One region of the Eubacterium maltosivorans genome, then DNA from elsewhere that is predicted to be linked to it. Evidence: a T-box and tRNA genes for the amino acid it is inferred to sense, from the RefSeq annotation. Region 1 holds a T-box; the other holds one or more tRNA genes.
The links. A T-box is a leader RNA that pairs with one kind of tRNA and senses whether it is charged. The one in region 1 lies ahead of metG (methionine--tRNA ligase), so its partner is inferred to be a tRNA-Met.

Region 1 (11,544 bases):
GGAAAGGTAATTTATGCTCAGCTTATCCACCTGGGCCTCCGGGATGTCATAGTTTGCCCAGATGACAAAGGGCGTGACGTAACGCTTCTGCAGCTCCTCTGTGCTCCACTGATCCAAAGGCTTCTGCATGAGCTCTTCATAAAATGCCTGCTCAATATATGCCTGGTGATCTCCAAACATAACTATCAGCGTGGGCTCATCCTGCCCGCTGAAATAATCGATCAGACCTTTAAACGCTGCGTCGGAGTTTCGCATCAGAGATAAATACTGCTCGGTTTCGGGGTAACTTCCCTCCATCCCCTCCAGAAGCACTGGATCAAGATCATCAGCGTTCATCTGGTAGCCAGCGTGGTTTTGGATGGTCACATCAAAGACAAACAGCGGATTATCCCCCTTGTTCTCATAAAGATCAATGACCTTGTCATAGGTGGCCGCATCGCTGACCCATTTTTCTCTAAGCGTCTGCGATTCCAAAAATTCTTCTTCTGAGAAAAACTGCTGAAAGCCAAAATTCGGATAAACCTTGTCACGGTTCCAGGCGTTCCGCTCTCCGGGATGGATGGCATAGCTGTTGTAGCCCTCATAGTTCAGCGTTGACGTAAGGCTGGGCGCCGGAACCTTAATATACAGTTGATAGGGTCTTGCATTTTCCGGCAGATAAGCCGTCGTATTTCCGGTCAGAAAGGCATATTCGGAGTCACAGGTACCTCCACCGAAAACCGACACATAAAGATTCCCTTTAATGGTATTCTCCTGCAGGCTGTCAATAAAGGGCATAACGTCAATATTGGTGGAAAAATCCCCCACGGTCCGCAAATCGCTGAAGGACTCATTCATAATGGCAATGATATTGGGTTTATGATTGTTTTTCACTCCAGGTCCTGCAGCGGCTTTTTCCGTTGTCCCGCCCCGCCCGACGGCCCCGGTGGTCATGGGCTGCTGAACATTTTTGATGCTCTCGCCCAAAAACGCCAGGTCATAGCCCTCGGGTTCCCTGACATGGGAAAGCTTGGCATTGACCGTAAAAGTATAGGGGTAACCGTTAACCGGCATATCCCAGGCATAATAATACCGCTCCACATTGGTCTCAAAAAACAGACCAAAGGTGATGGTCAGTGTTACAAAAGCTGTCAGCCTCAGCTTACGGCTTTTGTATTTATCGTGAATGCTGCCGTTTGCTTTAAAGGCCCAGAACAACAGCGCCGTCAAAACCAGCGCAGCAAGCAAAATGGTGCCGCTGAGCTCAAAATGATAAGCTGAGGCGACCTGGAGTCCTGTCTTTGCTGAGAACAGATCCGTATAGAGCAGCGTATCTCCTCTGAACAGACGGACAAAGTAGCCAGCCAGTCCAAAAATATACATCAGAATTCCTCCGCCTATCAAAGACGTTCTCATCCGCCCGGTTATAATATATAAAAACACATAGACTGCCATACAGCAGGCCAGATTTAAAAACAAACGGATCCCCTCCGTATCGAAGGGTGCTTCCTGAAAAATCTGGAAGATGGTATAGGAAAAGGCTGAGGACAGGACAAGCAGCAGCACGTTCCACAGAGCTGCCGCCCGTTCCCGGCACGCTATATTTGAAAAGATGGCCAGCCCGATCATAAACACACACAGCCCTGCTGTATTCAGGTAGCCCTCATCAAAGCCCATCATCTGGTAGCAAAGCGCCAGACTCAGGCTCAGCGCTGCCACTGCCGCCAGCGCCGCCAATATTCTTTTTTTACTCGTTGTTAAATTGATTACAGAATCCAAAAAAAACCTCCCGTTCTCTGGATATTATACCATTAAACGGGAGATTTTGTGTCATTTTCAATACAAATTAAGTTTTACTCTTTTAGCTTACTTTACCACCGGCTGGAATCACATCGCCGTCGACCGTCAGAATACTCAATTTTTTTCCTTTTACAGCGGAAAGAATCATTCCGTTGGACTCCAGTCCGCGCAGCATTACTGGTTTCAGATTTGTACATACAATCACCTTTTTACCCACAAGGTCTTCAGGCTTATAATATTTGGCGATTCCAGAAATAATCTGGCGCTTTTCTGTCCCCAGATCCAGCTGGAATACCAGCAGTCGGTCTGCGTCAGGGTGCTGTTCACAGGAGATAACCTCCGCGACCTTCATCTCAACCTTGGCAAAATCGTCAATGGTGATCAGACCTTCCGGCACCTCGGTTTTTTCTTCCTTCTTCGCCTGTTTTTCCTTTTTAGGCTGCTGCTTTTGCTCTGGTTTTTCCTTCTTTACTTCAATTCTCGGGAAGATCGGTTCACAGCGTTCTACCTGGATGCCGTCCGGATATTTTCCAAAGGACTGGATGCTTTCCCAAGTCCTGAGTTCCTCCGGCACCTTGAGCTCATCGGCGATCTTAACGCCGGTATCCGGCATTGCAGAGCTTACGAGCACAGAAATTATTCTGAGAGACTCTGTCAGATTATACATAACCATTGCCAGCCGGGCTTTCTTTTCAGGATCTTTGATCAAAACCCAGGGCTGTGTCTCATCGATGTATTTATTTGTTCGGGATACCAGCTTCCAGATCGCCTCCAGCGCACGGCTAAAGTCCAGTTTATTCATGTAATCTTCCACAACGCCGGGAGTTTCCACGGCCAAGGCAGCGAGGTCAGCGTCAAACTCACCGCTTTCACGCTCAGCCGGAATCACACCGCCAAAATATTTCACGGTCATGGCCACTGTCCGACTCAGGAGATTACCCAAGTCATTGGCCAGATCAGAATTGATATGGCTGACCAGCAGGTCTTCGTTGTAAATACCGTCTGCACCATAAGTCATTTCACGCAGCACATGATAGCGCAGGGCGTCCACGCCGTATTTTTGGGCCAACTCTACCGGATCAACTACATTGCCCACAGATTTGGACATTTTACCGCCCTTTAACAGAATCCAGCCATGACCGTAGACGCGTTCCGGCAGGGGCAGATCCAGCGCCATGAGGATAATCGGCCAATAAATGGTATGGAAGCGGATAATGTCCTTACCGACCAGATGCACATTTGCCGGCCAGTATTTATCCATGAGCTGAGGCTTGTCATTCATGTAGCCAAGGGCCGAGATATAATTCGGGAGAGCGTCGATCCAGACATACACCACATGCCCCGGGTCAAAGGTTACCGGAACACCCCAGCTGAAGGAGGTTCTGGAAACGCAGAGATCCTGAAGGCCGGGCTTGATGAAGTTGTTGATCATCTCGTTCTTCCGGGATTCCGGCTGAATAAAATCCGGATGGTCCTCAATATACTGCAATAAGCGGTCTGCATATTTGGACATTTTAAAGAAATAAGCTTCCTCAGAGGCCTTTTCAACTGGACGTCCGCAATCCGGGCAGTTGCCGTCCACCAGCTGGCTTTCTGTCCAGAAGGACTCGCAGGGCGTGCAGTACCAGCCTTCATATTTTCCCTTGTAGATATCGCCCTGATCATAGAGTTTTTTAAAAATCTGCTGGATGGTTTTCTCGTGTTCCGGATCTGTGGTGCGGATAAACTGGTCATAGTTAATGTTCATCAGCTTCCACAGCTCCTTAATTCTTCCCACTACGTCATCCACATAGGCCTGTGGGGTAACACCCTTTTCCTCGGCAACCTTCTGAATCTTCTGACCATGTTCATCCGTACCGGTTAAAAAATAGGCGTCATAGCCCGTCAGCTTTTTAAAACGGGTCAGGGTATCGGCGGCTACCGTGGTATAGGTATGACCAATGTGTAAATCTCCGCTTGGATAATAGATCGGAGTTGTGACATAAAAAGTTTTCTTTTCTTCCATCGTATTTCCTCCTAAAAAAATAAAAAATAAAGAGAGCCTCTCCATATAAGGACGAAGCTCTCGTGTTACCACCTTACTTTCCGCCTGTCTCACGGCAGACGGCTCAGCTAATAAACCGGCGGGGTTTATTATTTGTTTTTAACGCTTTCCGCGGCTCTGGCTTAGGCGGCAGCCCTCACCAAAGCTTGCTCAGAGGCCATCTTCCATTCCTTGTCCACAGCCGGCTTTCACCTTTCCCGGCTCTCTGTATGCTTCCTCCGAATGTACTCTTCTCTTCATCGCAGCTTATATTTAATTTATTACTATACTATTATATCCAAATATTTTTAAAATGCAAGCCCTAATCGCTCTGGTTACCGTTTCAGTTCATTATAAATATCCCGCTTGCTCACGCCGCGGTCCCTGGCCACCTGTTTCATGGCTTCCTTTTCGCCCATGCCCTGGTCTTCGTAATGGGCCATGTGATCCTCCAGCGGAAGGGACATCAAATCCTGACCTCCCTCCGTAAGCCCATCGCCGCCTTCAATAACCAGCACAAACTCGCCCTTGGGCGGGTTTTCAGAATACCAGTTCAGATGCTCCTGAACTGTACCCATTCGGGTCTCTTCGTATTTTTTTGTTATTTCCCTGGAAATACTCATTTTTCGGTCCGGAATGACCTGAACCATGGCTTCCAGTGTTTTCACCAGTCTGTGGGGCGTTTCGTAGAGAATAACTGTATTTTCAGAAGCGGCTATTTTCTCAATACCCTCGCGAATCTCTTTATTCTGCTTTCCTAAAAAACCCAGAAAGGTAAAAACCCGGGCGTCAATGCCTGAAAGCACAAGCGCACAAAGCCCTGCGTTTGGTCCAGGCACCACCTCCACCGGGATTCCGGCTTCATTGCACCGGCTGACAATGACTGAGCCAGGGTCAGAGATAATAGGCATTCCCGCATCGCTGACCAGGGCGATATTTTTACCCGCTGTCAAAAACTCCAGCAGCTTTTCACTGCCGCTCTGCTCATTGTGCTGGTGATAGGCCAACAGATGCTTCTTAAGCTCAAAATGATTGAGAAGCTTGACAGTATGACGGGTATCCTCCGCGGCAATCACATCCACTTCCTCTAAAACCCGAAGGGCCCTCAGCGTAATATCCTCAAGATTCCCGATGGGTGTCCCGACAATATATAATTTTCCCGGCATGGCATTCTCCATTTTTAATCAAACAAATTCCGCGCCACATAGACGCCGTTGACCGACGCCTGCATCAGACCGCGGGTGATGCCGGCGCCGTCGCCCAGCACATACAGGTTTTTAATATTGGTCTGAAACTTTTCGTCCACAGCCACCTTGTTGGAGTAGAACTTGACCTCCACCCCGTAGAGCAGCGTCTCGTCACTGGCCAGACCTGGCGACACATGGTCCAGCGCCTGGATCATTTCATCGATATCCTTCATGATGCGGTATGGCAGAACCAGACAGAGGTCTCCCGGTACAGCGTCCTTGAGGGTCGGACGAATATTGTTGCGGTGAAGCCGTTCCTCGTTGGTTCGCCGGCCTCTTATAAAGTCGCCATAGCGCTGCACCAGAATCTTATTCCCGGTGAGCATGTTTCCAAGGCTGGCGATATGCTTGCCATAAGCGATGGGCGCGTTAAAAGGCTCAGTAAAACCTTTTGAAACCAACAGCGCAAAATTGGTATTATCTGTTTTTAAAGCGTCAGATTTGTAGCTGTGGCCGTTGACCACTGCCAGATTGTCATCATAATACTCGGTTGAAACCACGCCCCCAGGATTTGAGCAGAAGGTCCGCACTGCGTCGTCAAAAGTCGGCGTGTAGTAGACCAGTTTGCCTTCATAAAGGGCGTCGTTGATTTCCTTCATAATTTCATTGCGGGTTTCAAGGCGGATACCGATATCCACCTTGCCCACCGTTGTATCTATGCCATAGGTGTCGCACATGGCTTTAAACCATTCAGACCCATCACGGCCTACACCGGCTAAAATTTTGTCCGCGTAATATTCACAGTCCGCCTGCACGCCAACGGCTGCACCATCCTCCACAATCAGGCTCTTTACCGGATTGCGGAACTTGATTTCTACCCCAAGATCATGGATCAAATGATCCTGGATGCGCTTATAAATGGTGTAGCCAACCTCTGTCCCCATATGGCGTATGGGACATTCAATAAGCTTTAAATTACTCTGAATGGCCTTTGTTCTTATCTCACGAATTTTCTCTGGATTATCAAGACCGTGTACCTTGGGGTCTGCCCCAAAGCGCAGGTAATGCTCATCCACATAGGCGATAAGTTCTTCGGTTTTCTCATAACCGATATAATCCGGCAGCTCCCCGCCGACATCCGGCGACAGCGAGAGCTTCCCGTCTGAGTAAGCACCCGCTCCGGCAAAACCGGTTGTAATGTTACAGGGCTTACAGCCCACACACACACCGGTCTTGCGCTTTGGGCAAATTCGTTTTTCAATGGCGTTGCCCTTTTCCAGCATTAAAATACTGAGCTCAGGCTTTTCTTTTTTTAGCTCAAGCGCAGCAAAAATGCCGGCAGGGCCGGCGCCGATTATGATTACATCATATTTGTTCATATGAAACCCTTCTTACCCTGATCGTCAGGGTAACCTTCAATAAAAAATAATGGAAAATTATTTGTTCTTTAGTTTTCCATTCTCCATTCAACCGATAAAGGATCACAGATTCTTCGGAAATCGATCATCCATTATGGGATGATTTCCTCATCATCTGCGTTAGCTTCATTATCGCTCACCCACTTACGCTCCTGTTCGCTACCAAATTTGCCGATGGCAAATTTGGATTCAGCATCAGTATCCCGGGTCCTCGTAGAAATCAGGGGCGGGATCATTAAATTTAGTATATTCAGGCAGCCACGCAAGCTTCAGGCGGCCGGTCGGGCCGTTACGCTGTTTAGCGATATCCAGCTCTGCAATGTGTGGCTCAGATTCCTTGTTATAGTAATAATCACGGTATAAAAACATAACCACATCCGCATCCTGCTCAATGGAGCCAGACTCACGGAGGTCGGCGAGCATGGGATGATGGTCTGTCCTCGCATCTGGCGCACGACTGAGCTGTGAGAGACAGATCAGCGGACAGTCCATTTCACGGGCAAGGCCCTTCAGACCTCGGGAGATCTCCGAAATTTCATTCTGCCTGTTTTCCGCCTTTCCCCTTCCGCTCATAAGCTGCAGGTAGTCGATAAGAATCAAGTCCAGTCCTTTTTCTGTCTTGAGGCGGCGGCATTTTGACCTTACCTCTGACAATGTCACCCCCGGAGTATCGTCAATAAAGATATTGGTATTGTATAAATGGCTGTAGCCAAGGGAGATGCTCTCCCAGTCCTCCGGTGAAAGCTCTCCTGTACGGATCTTGTTACTGTCGACCAGAGATTCCGCGCAGAGCATACGCTGTACCAGCTGGGCTTTGGACATTTCAAGACTGAAAATAGCGACCGCTGCGTTTTCCTTCAGGGCAGCGTTCTGGGCCAGGTTTAAGGCAAAGGCCGTTTTACCCATGGAGGGGCGCGCCGCCACGAAGATCAGGTCAGACCTCTGCAGACCGGAGGTATAAAGATCAAGCTCTGAAAAGCCAGTGGTCAGACCGGTCAGATTACCCTGGTTCTGCTGGATCGTCTCAATCTGCATCAGGGTTTCACCAAGGGTCTCGCTTATGGGCTCAAAATCTCCACGTTTTTTCCCCTGTGAAACCTTAAAAATACTCTGCTCTGCGCTTTCGATGACGGATTCCACATCGTCATACTGGCCGTAGCTTTCATTGAGAATTTCGGTGGCGGTGTCAATCAGGTTTCGTATAACCGATTTTTCCTGAACAATTTTACAGTATTCCTCATAATTCGTGTACATGGGGACCTGGTCAACCAATCCCGCGATATAGGCCGGTCCTCCGATTTCTTCAAGAACGCCCCGGTTTTTAAGCATATTGATCAGGGTTACGGTATCAATGGGCCGTCTTTCATCATGCAGTGCCAGCATACATTCAAATATTCTGGCATTGGCTGTGCTGTAAAAATCATCCGGCGACAGCAGCTCCTCGGCTCTGGCGATATTGGATTCTTCCAGCAAAATCGCTCCGAGCACCGACTGCTCTGCTTCAAGGTTGTGGGGCGGAGTCTTCGGGTTAATCACCTGATTTCACCTCCTTTTTTAAAAAATTTCCCAGGAAATTGGCACGGATTTCCAAATTTATTTTGCGGCTTCAACCACCACTGTCAGGTTGCCCTCAACGCCGGCATAGGTTTTAACCTTCACCTCAATGCGTCCGACATTTCTGACCGGTGCGTTTAAAGCGATCTTGCGTTTATCCACTTTGATCTCTTTCTGAGCTTCCAGGGCCTCCGCAATATCCTTGCTTGTGACAGAGCCGAAAAGCTTTCCGTCTTCCCCTGCTTTTTCAGCGATGGTGATGGTCGTATCGTCAATGACCTTGGCCATAGCCACAGCAGCCTGGCGTTCTTCTTCCATCTGCTGTTTTTTCAGAGCCTGAGCTTCCTCTGCCTTAGCAATATTTTCCTTTGTTCCCGGAAGACCTTTATTGGTTTTGATTAAAAAGTTACGGCCATAGCCATCCTTAACATTGACAATTTCGCCGGCTTTGCCGACATTTTGAACATCTTCTAATAACACTACTTTCATTTTTCTTCTCTCTCTTTCATATATTCTTCTATAGCGTCAAGTAACATCTGTTTTCCGACATCCAGATCATTGATATCCGGAAGCTGGGCACCCGCGATGGCCAGATGACCGCCGCCGCCCATTTTTTCGAGGATCAGCTGAACGTTAACCTCACCCATGGAACGGCCGCTGATAACCAGCCCGCTGCCACTCTTTAAGAGGATGAAAGATGCATTGATCCCCTTGATATTTAACAGCTCGTCCGCTGCCTGGGCAGCGATGATCTTAGCATATTCCGATTCGTTTTCCAACTGGGAAATCGCGATGCTGTCAAAATAGATTTTCGCGTTCCGCACCGCTTCTGACCGGGTGGAATAGGTTGCGAGGTCATCCTGAAGCATGGTTTTAGCGATAATGGTATCCGCGCCTTTACGACGGAGATAGGAGGCTGCCTCAAAGGTCCGCACCCCTGTTTTAAAGGTGAACATCTTTGTGTCCATGCACATACCTGCCATGAGGGCATTGGCCTCGGTTTCGTTCATGCTTTCCTTTTCATCAAGGTACTGGAGCAGTTCGGTGATCAATTCACAGGTCGAGGAGGCATAGGCCTCGGTGTAATTGAGCACCGTCTTTTCGATGAACTTTCCTGAACGCCGGTGGTGGTCGATAACCACAATCTTTTCGATTTCTTCGATCAGCTCTGGAACCTCCAGATAATTGGCGTTCTGGGTATCCACGATGATCAGCAGGGTATTGGGCGTAATGTAGTCCTCCGCTTCCTTTGGCTTGATAAAAGATTCCCGGTACTCGTCATTTTCCATGAGATACTGAAACAGCTCCTTGATACTGTAGTTAATCTCCTTGATAACAATCTTACCGGTTTTATTGAGGGCCTTGCAGGCGCCCAGAAGGCCGACCGCCGCACCCAGACAATCCATATCCGGTGTCTGATGCCCCATAATCAGAACATTATCGGATTCCCGGATAAGCTCTCTGAGGCCGTGGGCCTTAACCCTTGCCTTAACCTTGGTCCGTTTCTCCGTGGCTTCGGTGGTTCCGCCATAAAAAGCCATCTTTTCATCCTGCCTGACAACGGCCTGATCGCCGCCGCGGGCAAGGGCAATGTCCAGCGCCGCGTGGGAAAGCTCGTCGGCTTCACGAATGGCCAGTGGCTCATCAGACACACCAATACCGATACTCAGGGTTACCTGGGATTTTTCTTCCGTTTCTGTCTCCCGGATTTCATCGAGAATACGGAAACGCTCTTCCTCCATGGCCCTGAGTTTTTCTTTTTCAAAAATCATTAAATAGTGGTCATTTTCATATTGAATAATCACCGCTCCGACCGTCTTGGCCCATTCGTTGATCTTCAGGTCAATCTGGCTCAGAACCGCAGACCGCTCATGGCTGGGGAGCTGCTCGATGATATCGTCGTAGTTGTCGATTAAAATATAACAGAAAACCGGTTCGTTTTCCTTATAGATTTCCTGCTGTTTTTTCTGAATGGTGACGTCGAAAAAGTGTAACAGGATCAGTGTTTCATCTCCATCGCTGAAGCTGTTTGACACAATGGTATAGTCTGTATCTTTGTGGTTGAATTCCTGTTCCTTTTCCCTGAGCAGGGTTTCCAGATCAATCCCAAGCTCTTCCTGAATTTTTTTGCCAAAAAAATTGGCCGCCGTATCCTTCTTTTTAAAATTCCGATCAAAATATTGGTTATACCAGCAGATTTGTCCGTCTTCATTGACAATGACCAGGGCAATCGGCAACTCATACATCCGCTCCTGGTTTAAACGGTCGATATCGCCATAAATAGTCTCAATGGCTTTCTGAAGACGCAGATTGGACTGCTTTTCCTCCTGGCTGTCACGCCAGAAGCAGATACCGCAGAGCAGAACGCCCAGACACCCAAGCGGGATATTGTAGAACAGGAGAATCAGCGACAGCAGAAAAATCACCAGATAGAGTTTCGACGCGATTGATTGCTTCTCTTTCATATGTTTGTACCATCTCGATTTTCTATAAATTTTCGTACATCAATGTAAATATCCGCAACGCCTACAAAAGAAATGATATAGGAAATATACGGTATAAACAGACAAAGTACGACGATCAGAATCTTCAGGCCCATGGATTCCTTCGCCCGCTTGCGGTTTATCAGCCAGTACACAAAGGATATCCCCATTAAAAAATACAGAAGATAGATAATCATCATCAGTGTATAGGTGTAGACGGCCGGAATCGTATCAATATGTGCCAGATCAATGACTAAAAGGACAATGACCACCATAATGAGAAAATTTTTAAAGGATCTCGGCAGACGCCATTTACTGAGCTGCGGAAGGGTTTTTACCGGCAGACGCATCCGTTTCAGGATCGTGTCAGAAATTAACACATTCGCCCAGGCAATAAAGAATGGCGAAATCAGAAACGCCAGCGGAATGACCATTTTCATGGTCTCCTTCATCTGGTCAACGGCTGTTTGCAACAAGCTCAGCTGATCCTCCGGAAACGCGCCCAGAGAACGGTAAACGTCCATTACCTGCGCCGATGAGGTATCAATGGTTTCTGTAAGCATTGCGACAAAATTCTGTCCCGTCAGGACCTGCAGCAAAATAATGATCAGAATGATCGCTGCAAAAATCCCCGCATAAGCGACAGCAAGTTTAAGAAAACCATCTTTACGCTTGTAATACATATACCCAAGACTACAGCCCACAAAAATCATATAGATACCATAGCCCCCGGCTGTAAGCGGGTCCATAAACATAAATAGAATCAGCGTTGCCGCCAGGCCCGCGATAAGTGTTACCCTAAAGCCCTGTTTTTCCGCCAGTATCACCATCGGTACTGGAATCAGGAAAAAAAGCAGCAGTAAAAAGGGAACATAAGAAGAAAACAGAGCGATGATTACCGCCAATGCGCACAGCATTGCACCCTCTGTTATGGCCTTAGTTTTCATTTTTCATACCTTCCTTTTCAAGGCATATATATCCACTTTTATTATACACGATACACCTTGAATTAGTTTTAAAATACCTGTCGTCCTTAAAAAGACTAAAATGAACCTAGATATTATACCACATTCCCGGCTTAATGAACACATTTCTGTAAA
Region 2 (11,544 bases), 850 kb from region 1:
TAATTTCAGCTACTTCTCTTACATTAACGTTCTGAGCATCCCAGCCGATACGTGTTTTAATAATAACAGGCTTTTTACTTGCTTTTTTTATGGCTCGGACAATCTCTCCAAGACGTTTTGGGTTTCGCATTAATGCTGAACCTTCGCCATTTTTAACAATCTTGGGCGCCGGACAACCCGCGTTAAAATCCAAAAATGCAAATGCGGTGGGATTAATATATTTTTCCACAACTTCGCTTAATATTTCAGGCTCTGACCCGAAAAGCTGAATTCCTGCCGGCGTTTCCTGATCACAGGTAAGCATTAACTCCGCTGTCTTTTTGTCCTTATAATAAAGTCCCTTGCCGCTGATCATTTCACTGAAAACAGCGCCTGCCCCGTATTTCTTAGCAATCAAACGAAATGGCAGGTTAGTATAACCTGCCATCGGTGCTAGAAATATACGACTCTTTATTTCTATATTTCCTATTTTAAACATCTATCTTCCTCTGGATGTCTTTATGTTTTTATCATGAATTATCTTAAGGCCTTTTAATGAAAGCTGAGGATCAAATATATCAATGGCTCTTGTCTCCTCATGGAACATTCTTCCATAGCCTCCTGTTGCAACTACCTTAATACCCTTTGTCCCTATTTCTTCAATCATCCTTGAGACAATATACTCAACCTGGCCAATATAACCATAAACTAAACCGGCCTGCATGCTGGTAACAGTATCCTTCCCCAATATCGAGGCAGGTTTTTCAATTGCAATATTGGGAAGCTGAGCGGCATTCCTGAAAAGTGCCTCGGCCGAAATCTGTATACCAGGTGAAGTGACCTTGGCGACAAACGCGCCGTTTTTATCGACATAATCATAGGTGGTCGCTGTTCCAAAATCCAGTACAATGACTGGTCCGCCATATAGATTGTACGCAGCTACAGCATCGATAATCCGGTCTGCGCCCACTTCTGCCGGATCGCTGGTTTGAATGGGCATCCCTGTTTTTATCCCTGGACCCACCACAAGAGGCTCAACGCCAAATAGTTTTTTTATCCCATTATTGAGAGAATACATAATATTGGGGACTACAGAAGCTGCTATCACGCTTTCAACTTCATGGTAATCCAGATGATCATTTTCAAAAAATCCCTGAAACATTACTGCATATTCATCAGAGGTCCTGGGCGTTTTTGAAACAAATCGCCAGGAGCAGAGGATTTCGTCGTCTTTAAAGACCCCGATTTCTGTATTTGTGTTTCCTACATCAATGACTAAAATCATGCGCTATTCTACCTCTGTCTACTTAGGATTTTTTTTCTGGAGAACTTTCCCCATAAACTTCATCTTCTGAACAACAAAGCGCTGGTGTGTTCCTTCGCCAATCTTTTGAACGGTATCCCAGGCTTCTACTGTAAAATCCAAACGTCTGCTTTCAATATTGGTAAGCACCACCTTTATGCGCACCTTCATTCCCACTGGTGTGGCTGCAATGTGGTTTAAATTAATGTTGACCCCAACTGTTGTCTGCTCGTCGGGCAAGCACAGCTCTGCCATCTCATAGGCCGCATTTTCAGCCCATGCCACTAAAATCGGGGTTGCCAGGACCTCAAGCCCTCCACTCCCCATTGTCTGAGCCGTTTCAGTACGGGTTACCATATAATCTTTTTTAAGCTCCATACCAACTTTAAGTTCTTGCATCTTAATTATTCCCTTCTTTTCTTGGTCGTCTATTAGCGAAAAAAGCCGTTATTGCTAACGGCTTTTCTGTTTATTTACTTTTTAAACTTCCGGTACCGGATCGCCGATATTACCTTCGTCCAAAGGTTTGCCATCATCTAAAGGCAAACGGCTGTACATCGCTCTGAATTCTTCACCTGTAATGGTGTTAACTTCCAGAAGATGTTCTGAAATTTCAACCAGCTTATCCTTTTTCTCGGTTAAAATCAAGCAGGCTCTTTCAAAGGCTGTCTCGACAATATTTCGAATTTCCTTATCAATAACCGCTGCAACTTCTTCGCTGTAATTACGCGAACGCCCAAGATCTCTCCCTAAGAATACTTCGCCGCCATCGTCATGACCAAAGGTCATTGGGCCAAGATGTTCACTCATACCCCATTCTGTAACCATCTTTCTGGCAATGCTGGTAGCGCGCTCAATGTCGTTGGAAGCACCTGTGCAAATATCGTCAAGGGCAACTTTTTCAGCTGCACGTCCACCAAGCAGACCAGCAATTTTATCCATCAGCTTCCCTTTACTCATATGCTGGCTGTCATCACTTGGAAGCGAAATTGTATATCCCGCAGCCATGCCACGCGGAATAATGGAAATTTCATGAACTTCTTCACCGTTATGGAGATATTCCATAACAATGGCATGCCCCGCTTCATGGTATGCTGTGATTTTCTGGTCCGACTCAACAACTACCTTGCTTTTCTTTTCAGGACCAGCAATAACGCGTTTAATAGCTTCTTCAAGCTCTACCATCGTAATAACCTTTGCTTTTTTACGGGCAGTCAACAGGGCTGCCTCATTCATTAAGTTTTCAAGGTCAGCTCCGGTAAAGCCTGGTGTCCCCTTGGCAATTACACCTAAATCGACAGAAGAATCCAATGGTTTATCCTTCTGATGAACCTTGAGAATTTCCTCACGCCCTTTAACATCCGGCACACCGACTAACACCTGACGGTCAAAACGGCCTGGACGCAGTAAAGCGGGGTCGAGGATATCCGGACGGTTTGTCGCGGCAATAACAATAATTCCTTCATTAATGCCAAATCCATCCATTTCAACCAATAATTGGTTAAGGGTCTGTTCACGCTCATCGTGTCCACCACCAAGGCCTGCACCTCTGTGACGGCCAACTGCGTCAATCTCATCAATAAAGATGATACAGGGAGCGCTTTTCTTTGCTGTCTCAAACAGATCTCTTACTCGTGAAGCACCAACCCCTACAAACATTTCAACAAAATCCGAACCGGAAATGATATAAAACGGAACACCCGCTTCACCTGCAACCGCGCGCGCGAGCAGTGTTTTCCCTGTACCTGGAGGGCCCACTAAGAGAACCCCCTTTGGAATACGCGCACCAAGCTTGTTATAACGCTCCGGAGATTTTAGAAAATCGACAATTTCTTCCAACTCTTCTTTTTCTTCATCTGCTCCCGCTACATTCGCAAAGGTGACCTTCTTGTCTGCATCGGTGTGCATTCTCGCCTTGCTTTTACCGAAGGACATAACCTTTCCTCCGCCTCCGCCAGACTGATTTGCAAACATCATAAAGAAAACAACCATCAGGATAATAATAACTGCTGAAGGAATCAAAGAAATCCACCAGGAATCCTGTGGTTTTGCAACCGTCACATTCATATTCGGATTCTTTTCAATGTTCTGATCCGGGTTTCCTGTAATATAATCGCTGATTTGTTCATCAATAAGATATTGAGGCACAATGGCTTCAAAGCTGTCACCATTCGCAAGTTTCCCTTTTACAGAAGACTGATTAATCTCTATTTCAGAAACCTGCTTTTGGTCTAAATTACTTAACAGTTCGCTATATGTTAAAGTTTTAACATCAGACTGCATTGGATTTAAAAAAGTAACCGCCACGATAATGATCAGCAAAATCACTAAGTAAAACCCTATCATTTTTAGATATTTATTCAAATTCTATCACTCCTTTCATATAAAATAAGTCATTGAATAGTTTCTAATTTCAAATATTATTTTTCTGCTTCTTTCAAAACAGCAATATACGGCAAATTTCGATATTTTTGATCAAAATCCATTCCATACCCGACAACAAATTCATCCGGAATAACAAAACCTGAATAATCGGGCTCCACATCCGCCACTCGCCGGTCCGGTTTATCAAGCAAAGTACAAACTCTGACATCGAAAGCGCCTTGCTCCGTAAAAAAATCTAAGATACGCTTTATGGTAAAACCACTGTCCACAATATCTTCTACCAGAAGCACGTTCCGGCCCTTTATCTCATTCGATAAAAGGTCGTCAATCTTCACCTTTCCTGAAGTGCTGGTACGCTTTCCATAACTGGATGCCTTGATAAAATCAATTTTGACAGGAATACTCAAATATCTTATCAAATCTGCAAAAAACAAGATACTTCCCTTCAAGATACAAATTGCCAAAAGTTCTTCATCTGCATAATCAGATGAAATCATTTTTCCAAGTTCAGAAACTCTTTTCTCTATTATATGCTTTTCTATTAAGATTCTATCAAAATCAAACGCCAAATTTCTCTCCTATTATTTGATACTGAACTTTAAGAACGCTCTTAGTCTCAGCGCTTACCTGATAGTTTCGGTTAATCGCATATCCCAAAATCCAGATTATCTCTGACCCTACTGCTAACAGTGGAACCGCATCACGCTTTTCACGCTCAATCTTTCGATCAATGAAATAATCTTTTATCTTTTTTCTGCCTATGATGCCAACAGGGTTGAAAAAATCACCTGGTCGACGATTTCTCAAATAAAGCTTTCCTCTTATTTTACCATAATCAAAATATTTTTCACTATGATTTTTTAATTCTTTTGAATTTTTTATAGATTCTTCCCGAACCACTGTCAGTTTAATCCACAAACCTTCTTTTGCAAAGTAATACGCTTTATCTGGCAGCAATTCATAGCAGCCCATTTTCGGGATAACAGCCACTTTTTTTGTCTCTATCCAAAAAAGATCGTATCGCCTGACAGCCTGCATGCCATGTGGCAAATGAAGCTCCCAGACCGTCTTTTCAGATAAAAGCAGCTGCTTAACGCATAGGATATGATTGTACTCTATTTCTTTTAAACTACCCTTAAGCTGCAAAATCATATGACGCAAAAGTTCTTTTTGAAGAAGTGGAAGCTGCTGCCGCCACATCTCTAAATTAAGATATACCCGATTACTTTTTTTTGTAATCATATTTACGCTCAACTCAGCAACAGAATTTTGCAAAAACTGCTCATGCTCATGTGCAAGCAAAGCAAATTCTGCTAAATGCTCTTCAACCCTTGGATTAATCCCCCTAAGCTGTGGAAGGATTTCTAATCTTAATTTATTTCTTGTGACATCCGCTTCAAAGTTAGTATCGTCGGTTCGATAAGACAAACCATTCTTTTGGCAATAAGAAATAACAGTCTCTTTATCCACACATAGCAATGGACGGATTATATTGCTTTCTCCTTTTGTTTCTGAAAGCATTCCTGCCGCTCCTTTTATACCAGTGCCACGAATCAAACGCATTAAAACTGTTTCTGCCTGGTCGTTAAGGTGATGTCCTAAAGCCAGTTTATTATAAGCTTTCGAGCTTTGAAGTTCTTTAAAAAAAGCATATCTTGCCTCTCTTCCAGCCTCTTCAAGGGAAATTTTATTCTTTTTTGCCAGCTGAACAACTTCTACCGATTTATCATAAAGTAAAATGGACTGTTTAATGCAATATTCTTTTACAAAAGCGTGGTCTTCCTCTGCCGCTTTTCCCCTGATCTTATGATTTAAATGCGCGGCTGCAATTTCAATATTCAACAATCCTTGGTACTTTTTCAAAAAATACAACAAGGCCAGCGAATCAGCACCACCGGATACTCCGATTAGAATGCGATCGCCGGCCATTATCAGTCCGTTATCAGAAATGTATTGTAAAAGCTTTTCTTCCATGATAATTTAACGCTCATCTCAAAGTTCAATTAATTCTGAATAAAAAAATGGTGGTCGCTATAGGGCTCGAACCTATGACCCCCTGCTTGTAAGGCAGGTGCTCTCCCAGCTGAGCTAAGCGACCACATACAAAATTAAGATATTAACTTTTCAAAACAAAATGGTGACCCCTGGGGGATTCGAACCCCCGTAACCGCCGTGAAAGGGCGGTGTCTTAACCGCTTGACCAAGGGGCCGGAACTAATCTAACATCTTGTTATTAAATTAATGGTAGCGGCGAACGGAGTCGAACCGCTGACACTACGGGTATGAACCGTATGCTCTAGCCAACTGAGCTACGCCGCCATAATTTAAGAATTTGGTTGCGGGGGCAGGATTTGAACCTACGACCTCCGGGTTATGAGCCCGACGAGCTACCAAGCTGCTCCACCCCGCGACAATATAATAGACGCAACTGCGTCTTACTAATAGTGGTGCCGGAGATCGGAATCGAACCGATACGATCGAAAAGGATCGCAGGATTTTAAGTCCTGTGCGTCTGCCAGTTCCGCCACTCCGGCACTCAGTGTGGCTGCCTCATTTCTGAGGACAAGTGTTATTATACAGCCTGGGAAACTTAATGTCAACACTTTTTTAATTTTTTTTTGTTTATTTTTTATTCGCGAGAAAACGGCTGTATGCCGCGCCTTCCAGATTGTCATAGTCACAAACAACAAATGAATCTTTTCCGGTAACTTTCAAAATATTATCGAGTATGCTGGTACCAGCGATGATAATATCAGCGCGTTTAGCCTCCAGTCCAACGATCTGGCGGCGTTCGTCAATTGTTTTTGATGAAAGATTCCGAATAATGGATTCAAGCTCTGTTTTGGTAACAACACTCTGATGCACCTGCTCACTGTCATAAATTTTCAACTTCTGTTTGATTGTGGATACTGTTGTCGCCGTTCCGCCTATGCCAATCAGCTTATAGGGCTTGTACGCTTCATAATCAACAAGAACTCTCTCAAGCGCCTCGGCTGCATTTTGGTTTAACCGATTCAGTTCCTCCTCTTTTGGGGGATCATTCTCAATAAAGGCTTCTGTAGAACGGACACTCCCGATATCCAGACTTTTCATTTTTATGAGATTCCGGCCTTGCCCATAAATCAATTCAGTGCTGCCGCCCCCAATATCAAAAATAAGCAGTCCCTCATCGAAACACTGTGAGACGCCGATAAAGCCATATTCCGCCTCTTTTTCGCCTGAAATAATCTCTACCTTCATTCCAAGTTTTTGCGCAGCTAAATCAATAAATTCCAAAGAATTTTCAGCATCCCGGAGCGCACTTGTACCAAAAATAAACATTTCTTTTACTTCATAATCTTCAGCAATGTTTTTATACTCCTCTAAAGCCTCAATATTTCGCTTGATCGCATCTGGATGAAGGCGTTTTGTCTTATTAACCCCCTGGCCCATCCGAGTATATCGGACTGATTTATTAACACGAAAGAGCTGACCTTTTTTATCTTTTCTAAATATCAGCATCCTCGTCGAATTTGTTCCGATATCAATCACAGCTCGATTGATTTTGGGTTCTTTAGGTACACTTGATTCACTCATTCGTTTTCCTCACTTTGCTGCTCATCGCTATTGGCATGATCCTGACTGCTTTCATCAGTTGTCGGTGTCGGCTGCTCTGCCAGCTGCTCATTATTATTCTGTCCATTATTGTCTTTGCCCTCTACAGGTACCACAATCTTTTCGTCTGGATAATAAAGTCCCAGATATTTTCGTGCAATGAGTTCTATATAATTTTTTGTTCCAATTTGTTTAATATCTTCGTCCAGCTGTTTACTTTTCTTTTCCGCCTCGTCCAGCTTGGATTGAATATCTGCCTTTTGAGCATTAAGCTGATGAATTTTCATGGCGTTGGTTCCAAACAGCGTGCCAACAAAGATTAAAAGCGCAAGAGTCACAATAATTGTCCCCATTTTAGGCTTAAAGCGCCTTCGAAGGCCATTTTTTTTCTTTTCTGCCACTGTTTTTTCACCACCTGTTTTTTATTTATTGTAACATAATCCATTTCATTCAGCTATTATAAACTATAAAACACAGTCAAATCTTAATCTAAAGTTCTCTGTACATTTCTGTTGCTTTATCCTTGGGTGCGTGTTCCAACAGCTCTAAAACTTCAATTTTCTGTTCGCCATCGCCGTATGCTATTGTAAGAATATCACCAACTTTCAAACGACTGCCAGGCTTTGCTTCCTTTCCATTGATGGTAATCCGCCCGCCATCACATGCCGCTTTTCCTACGGTACGTCGTTTGATTAAACGGGCGTTTTTTAAAAATTTATCAACTCGCATTGTCTTTCCTTTCTAAAAATCAAAAGGGCCGGAGCAATATTGCTCCGGCCCTCCCTTTGATTATTTGTTTAATTCATCTTTAAATGCTTTTCCTGCTTTAAATGCTGGAGCTTTTGAAGCAGCAATTTCGATTGGTTCTTTGGTTCTTGGATTTAAACCGGTTCTAGCAGCTCTTTCACGAACATCAAAAGTACCGAAACCTACCAGAGCAACTTTGTCGCCTTCCTTTAAGGCGTCAACAACGGTATCCATAAAAGCACCTAAAGCTTTTTCAGAGTCCTTTTTAGATAATCCCGATTTTTCTGCCATAGCGGCAATTAATTCTGATTTGTTCATTCTTATCCCTCCGTAAAGTGTGATCTTTATGTTTTAATTTTTATGATTATTATTATAATCACGTTTCGCTAAAAAATACAAGCATTTTCTGTATTTTTAGCTAAAAACCTTAGTTTTTTAAGGATTTCACCAGCTGCCACAGTTGTTCAAGGCCATTAAGGTCATAATCAAGCATACTTTTTTGTTCATTTAGGGTAATTTTTTCCATTTCTTTAAAACGCATAATAAACTTTTGGGTCGCTTTGCGCAACGCAATTTCCGGTTGAATTTTCGACAGACGAACAACATTGACAACCGCAAACAGCAGATCTCCCAGTTCTTCTTCCAATTTATCTGGACATTTGCTTAAAATTTCTGCTCTTACTTCCTGTTCTTCTTCGGCAACTTTCTCGAGTGCATCCAAAGGATCTTCCCAATCGAACCCTACCTTTGCTGCTTTAGACTGAACCTTACAGGCCTCCATTAATGCAGTAAACGCTTTGGGGATACGCTCCATTTCATCTGCGAGTGTTTGTGTCTGTTTTTCCGTTTTTTTAATCTCATCCCAATTGGTCAGGACTTTTTCGGTTGAAATCTCCTCAGGGGTCATGAAAACATGAGGATGCCGGCGCACCATCTTTTTGTTAATTTCTTCCAGAACATCATTGATTGTAAAAAGGCCTTCTTCTCTGCCAAGCTGCGCGTGAAATACAATCTGAAAAAGTAAATCTCCCAATTCCTCTACGAGATTCTCTGTATCGTCTGTCTCAATGGCGTCCATCACCTCATAAGTTTCCTCCAGCAAATATGCTTTGAGACTCTCGTGTGTTTGTTTTCTGTCCCAGGGACATCCCTCCGGACTTCTGAGAATTTCCATAATTTCAAGTAACTTTTGGTAGCTTCTTAAATCCTTTTTATCCGGCGGGATGTAGAGCGTGGTTAAATGATTAATTTCCTCCACCCAGTCCATCTCGCACAAAGGGACCTCCTTAATGAGCTCCTGGCCTGGAATACCTGCATTTATGAGTAAAACAACAGGATAATCGTCTGGGTAATAATCTAAAAGAAAAAGTTTAACCTCTGAAGCCATATGACGGTTAAAAACCTGAGTAATCAAGTTGCCCATGGCCTTATCTGGAATTTGCTCATTTATTTCAAAGGCGTCAATAATTTTCAGTCCATTAACCGGATCTTCTCTCAATGCTGTCATAGAGATATCCACAAAGCTTACTCCCGAATAAATTTGATAGCTTATATTCTTTTCCTGACATTTACGCATTAAATCAACGACGCTTTGTTCTCCAAACAATGGGTTTCCAGGAACCGCATAGACCAACGTTTCGCCGGACTCTGCTTTTTGAACAAGTTGCTTTGCAATACTCTCATAAACATCCTCAAAGCAGTCGCACCCTTCATACAGCTCATCAAAACTGCAATACATTATTCCACGTTTTTCCAGTTCCTTAACCACCGGATGGATCGCTGTCCTGAAATAGTTTTTGTTTTCATTTTGAAGTAATTCCAGCGTTTCTACAGTCAACTGGCCAAAAGCGCCAGGACCCAGACCAACAATGCTAATTTGTGACATGATTTCTCCTCTATTCTAGCGATATAAAATTCCTCTAATTTTCCTGTAAACCGGCTCGATGATTTTCTGTGCGGGCAGAATGGCCATCTCTTCCTCTGTAATTCCACCAATCAAAATCATCAGGAAAAAATACACCACAACAGCGGCCACTATCGCTGTCACTACTGCGATAAAATTCCCGGCAATCATGCTTACCAATGCGTAAACGCCCCATGTGGCAAGTCCCATCATAATCGCAGAAACCAGAGGTTTGAAAAGAGTTTGCTTTACGTCCATCTGAAATCCCGTGAAACGCTTGACGCAAATATAATTGGATACTGTTAAATAAACAAATGTAATCATACTGCTGATAACAATCCCATAAATATTAAAAGCTGGCACTGCCAGACAGATCCACCCTGTTACAAAACGGATAACAATGGCAATGGCAAGATTAATCAACGGTACTCTAAAACGATCAATGGCCTGAAGGATGCTTTGGAATGTATTGGAAAGCATCATAAAAATGGTCGCGTAAGCGTAATATTTTAAAATTTCCGGCCCATAGGGTGAGCCCTGAAAAAGGATATCAAAGATTCCTTGCGAAAGCACCGAAAGGCCTATGCAACAAGGCAAAGCCACCATAATAACTAACCGGATAGCGACGTCGATTTTATGTCCCATTGCCCTTTTATCCCGAAGGGCAAAAGATTCTGAAATGGCCGGTATCATAGCGACAGCAAGGGTTCCGCTGATGACAAGTGGAATATTGATCAGCGTATCGGCATTGGCAAAATCACCAATCATAGTGGTAGCTGTATGCGCATCCACCCCTGCAAGCGCCAATCTTGGAATATAGATCATTGAGTCGATCATTGAAAACAGTGAAACAATGGCAGAAGTCAAGGTGACTGGAATCGCAATGATAACAAGGCGCTTAAATATCTGTTTGCTCGTCAAAGGGACTGGACGGCTTGTTTGTTTTAAGATCTTTTTATTGGCCGCTTTAAAAGCCCAGTATAAAAACCAGAGAAACAGCATGGCAAACAGACCACCAGCGGTTGCTCCAAAAACAGCTCCGCCGACGCCCATTCCGACGCCCATTCCACTGGAAACAAAATACCAGCACAAAAAAACACCTAATCCCACACGAACGATCTGTTCAATAATCTGAGAGATTGCTGTGGGATTCATAATCTGAAAGCCCTGAAAAAAGCCTCTGAAAGATGAGCAGATCGCTATAATAAGCGGTGCCATCGCAATGGCCATAATAGCCGGAAAGCTTTCCCCTGGCCAGTTTGCGACAGTAATCAGCCAGTCTGCTCCCAGAAAAAGAAAGGCAGTGGAGAGTCCACCCATAATCAACAGCGTCCAGAAAGATACCTTAAACACATTATGAGCCGCCAGATAATCCTTGATGGCGATATTTTCAGAAATCATCTTGGAAATTGCCACCGGTAGCCCCACTGTTGAAACCATCAGCAACAAATTATAAACATTTGTGACATTGCTGTATATGCCATTACCATAGCTCCCGACAAGGTTATATACTGGCACCTTGTAGAACAACCCAAGGAGGCGCGAAAGAATCCCGGCCACTGCCAGAATTGTCGCTCCCTTTAGATAACTGCTCGCTTTTTTACTCACTTGAAAACCTCTTTCAACGAAATAA

Region 2: it encodes a tRNA-Met, which carries the amino acid that the T-box ahead of metG (methionine--tRNA ligase) is inferred to sense. The anticodon was not compared.

What each region holds. Positions count from the first base shown of each region.
Region 1 is NZ_CP029487.1:2,749,248-2,760,791, forward strand. It holds gene CPZ25_RS12995 (LTA synthase family protein) at 1-1,758, opposite strand, end outside; gene metG (methionine--tRNA ligase) at 1,841-3,829, opposite strand; T-box leader at 3,829-4,072, opposite strand; gene rsmI (16S rRNA (cytidine(1402)-2'-O)-methyltransferase) at 4,138-4,968, opposite strand; gene CPZ25_RS13010 (NAD(P)/FAD-dependent oxidoreductase) at 4,983-6,368, opposite strand; gene dnaB (replicative DNA helicase) at 6,603-7,943, opposite strand; gene rplI (50S ribosomal protein L9) at 8,001-8,450, opposite strand; gene CPZ25_RS13025 (DHH family phosphoesterase) at 8,447-10,426, opposite strand; gene CPZ25_RS13030 (YybS family protein) at 10,423-11,391, opposite strand.
Region 2 is NZ_CP029487.1:1,896,152-1,907,695, forward strand. It holds gene dusB (tRNA dihydrouridine synthase DusB) at 1-478, opposite strand, end outside; gene CPZ25_RS09060 (type III pantothenate kinase) at 479-1,264, opposite strand; gene CPZ25_RS09065 (thioesterase family protein) at 1,283-1,681, opposite strand; gene ftsH (ATP-dependent zinc metalloprotease FtsH) at 1,763-3,646, opposite strand; gene hpt (hypoxanthine phosphoribosyltransferase) at 3,703-4,236, opposite strand; gene tilS (tRNA lysidine(34) synthetase TilS) at 4,226-5,641, opposite strand; tRNA gene CPZ25_RS09085 (tRNA-Val) at 5,690-5,765, opposite strand; tRNA gene CPZ25_RS09090 (tRNA-Glu) at 5,803-5,877, opposite strand; tRNA gene CPZ25_RS09095 (tRNA-Met) at 5,910-5,986, opposite strand; tRNA gene CPZ25_RS09100 (tRNA-Met) at 6,001-6,077, opposite strand; tRNA gene CPZ25_RS09105 (tRNA-Leu) at 6,113-6,201, opposite strand; gene CPZ25_RS09110 (Ppx/GppA phosphatase family protein) at 6,290-7,243, opposite strand; gene CPZ25_RS09115 (FtsB family cell division protein) at 7,240-7,662, opposite strand; gene CPZ25_RS09120 (RNA-binding S4 domain-containing protein) at 7,751-7,990, opposite strand; gene CPZ25_RS09125 (HU family DNA-binding protein) at 8,051-8,326, opposite strand; gene yabN (bifunctional methyltransferase/pyrophosphohydrolase YabN) at 8,436-9,893, opposite strand; gene CPZ25_RS09135 (putative polysaccharide biosynthesis protein) at 9,909-11,519, opposite strand.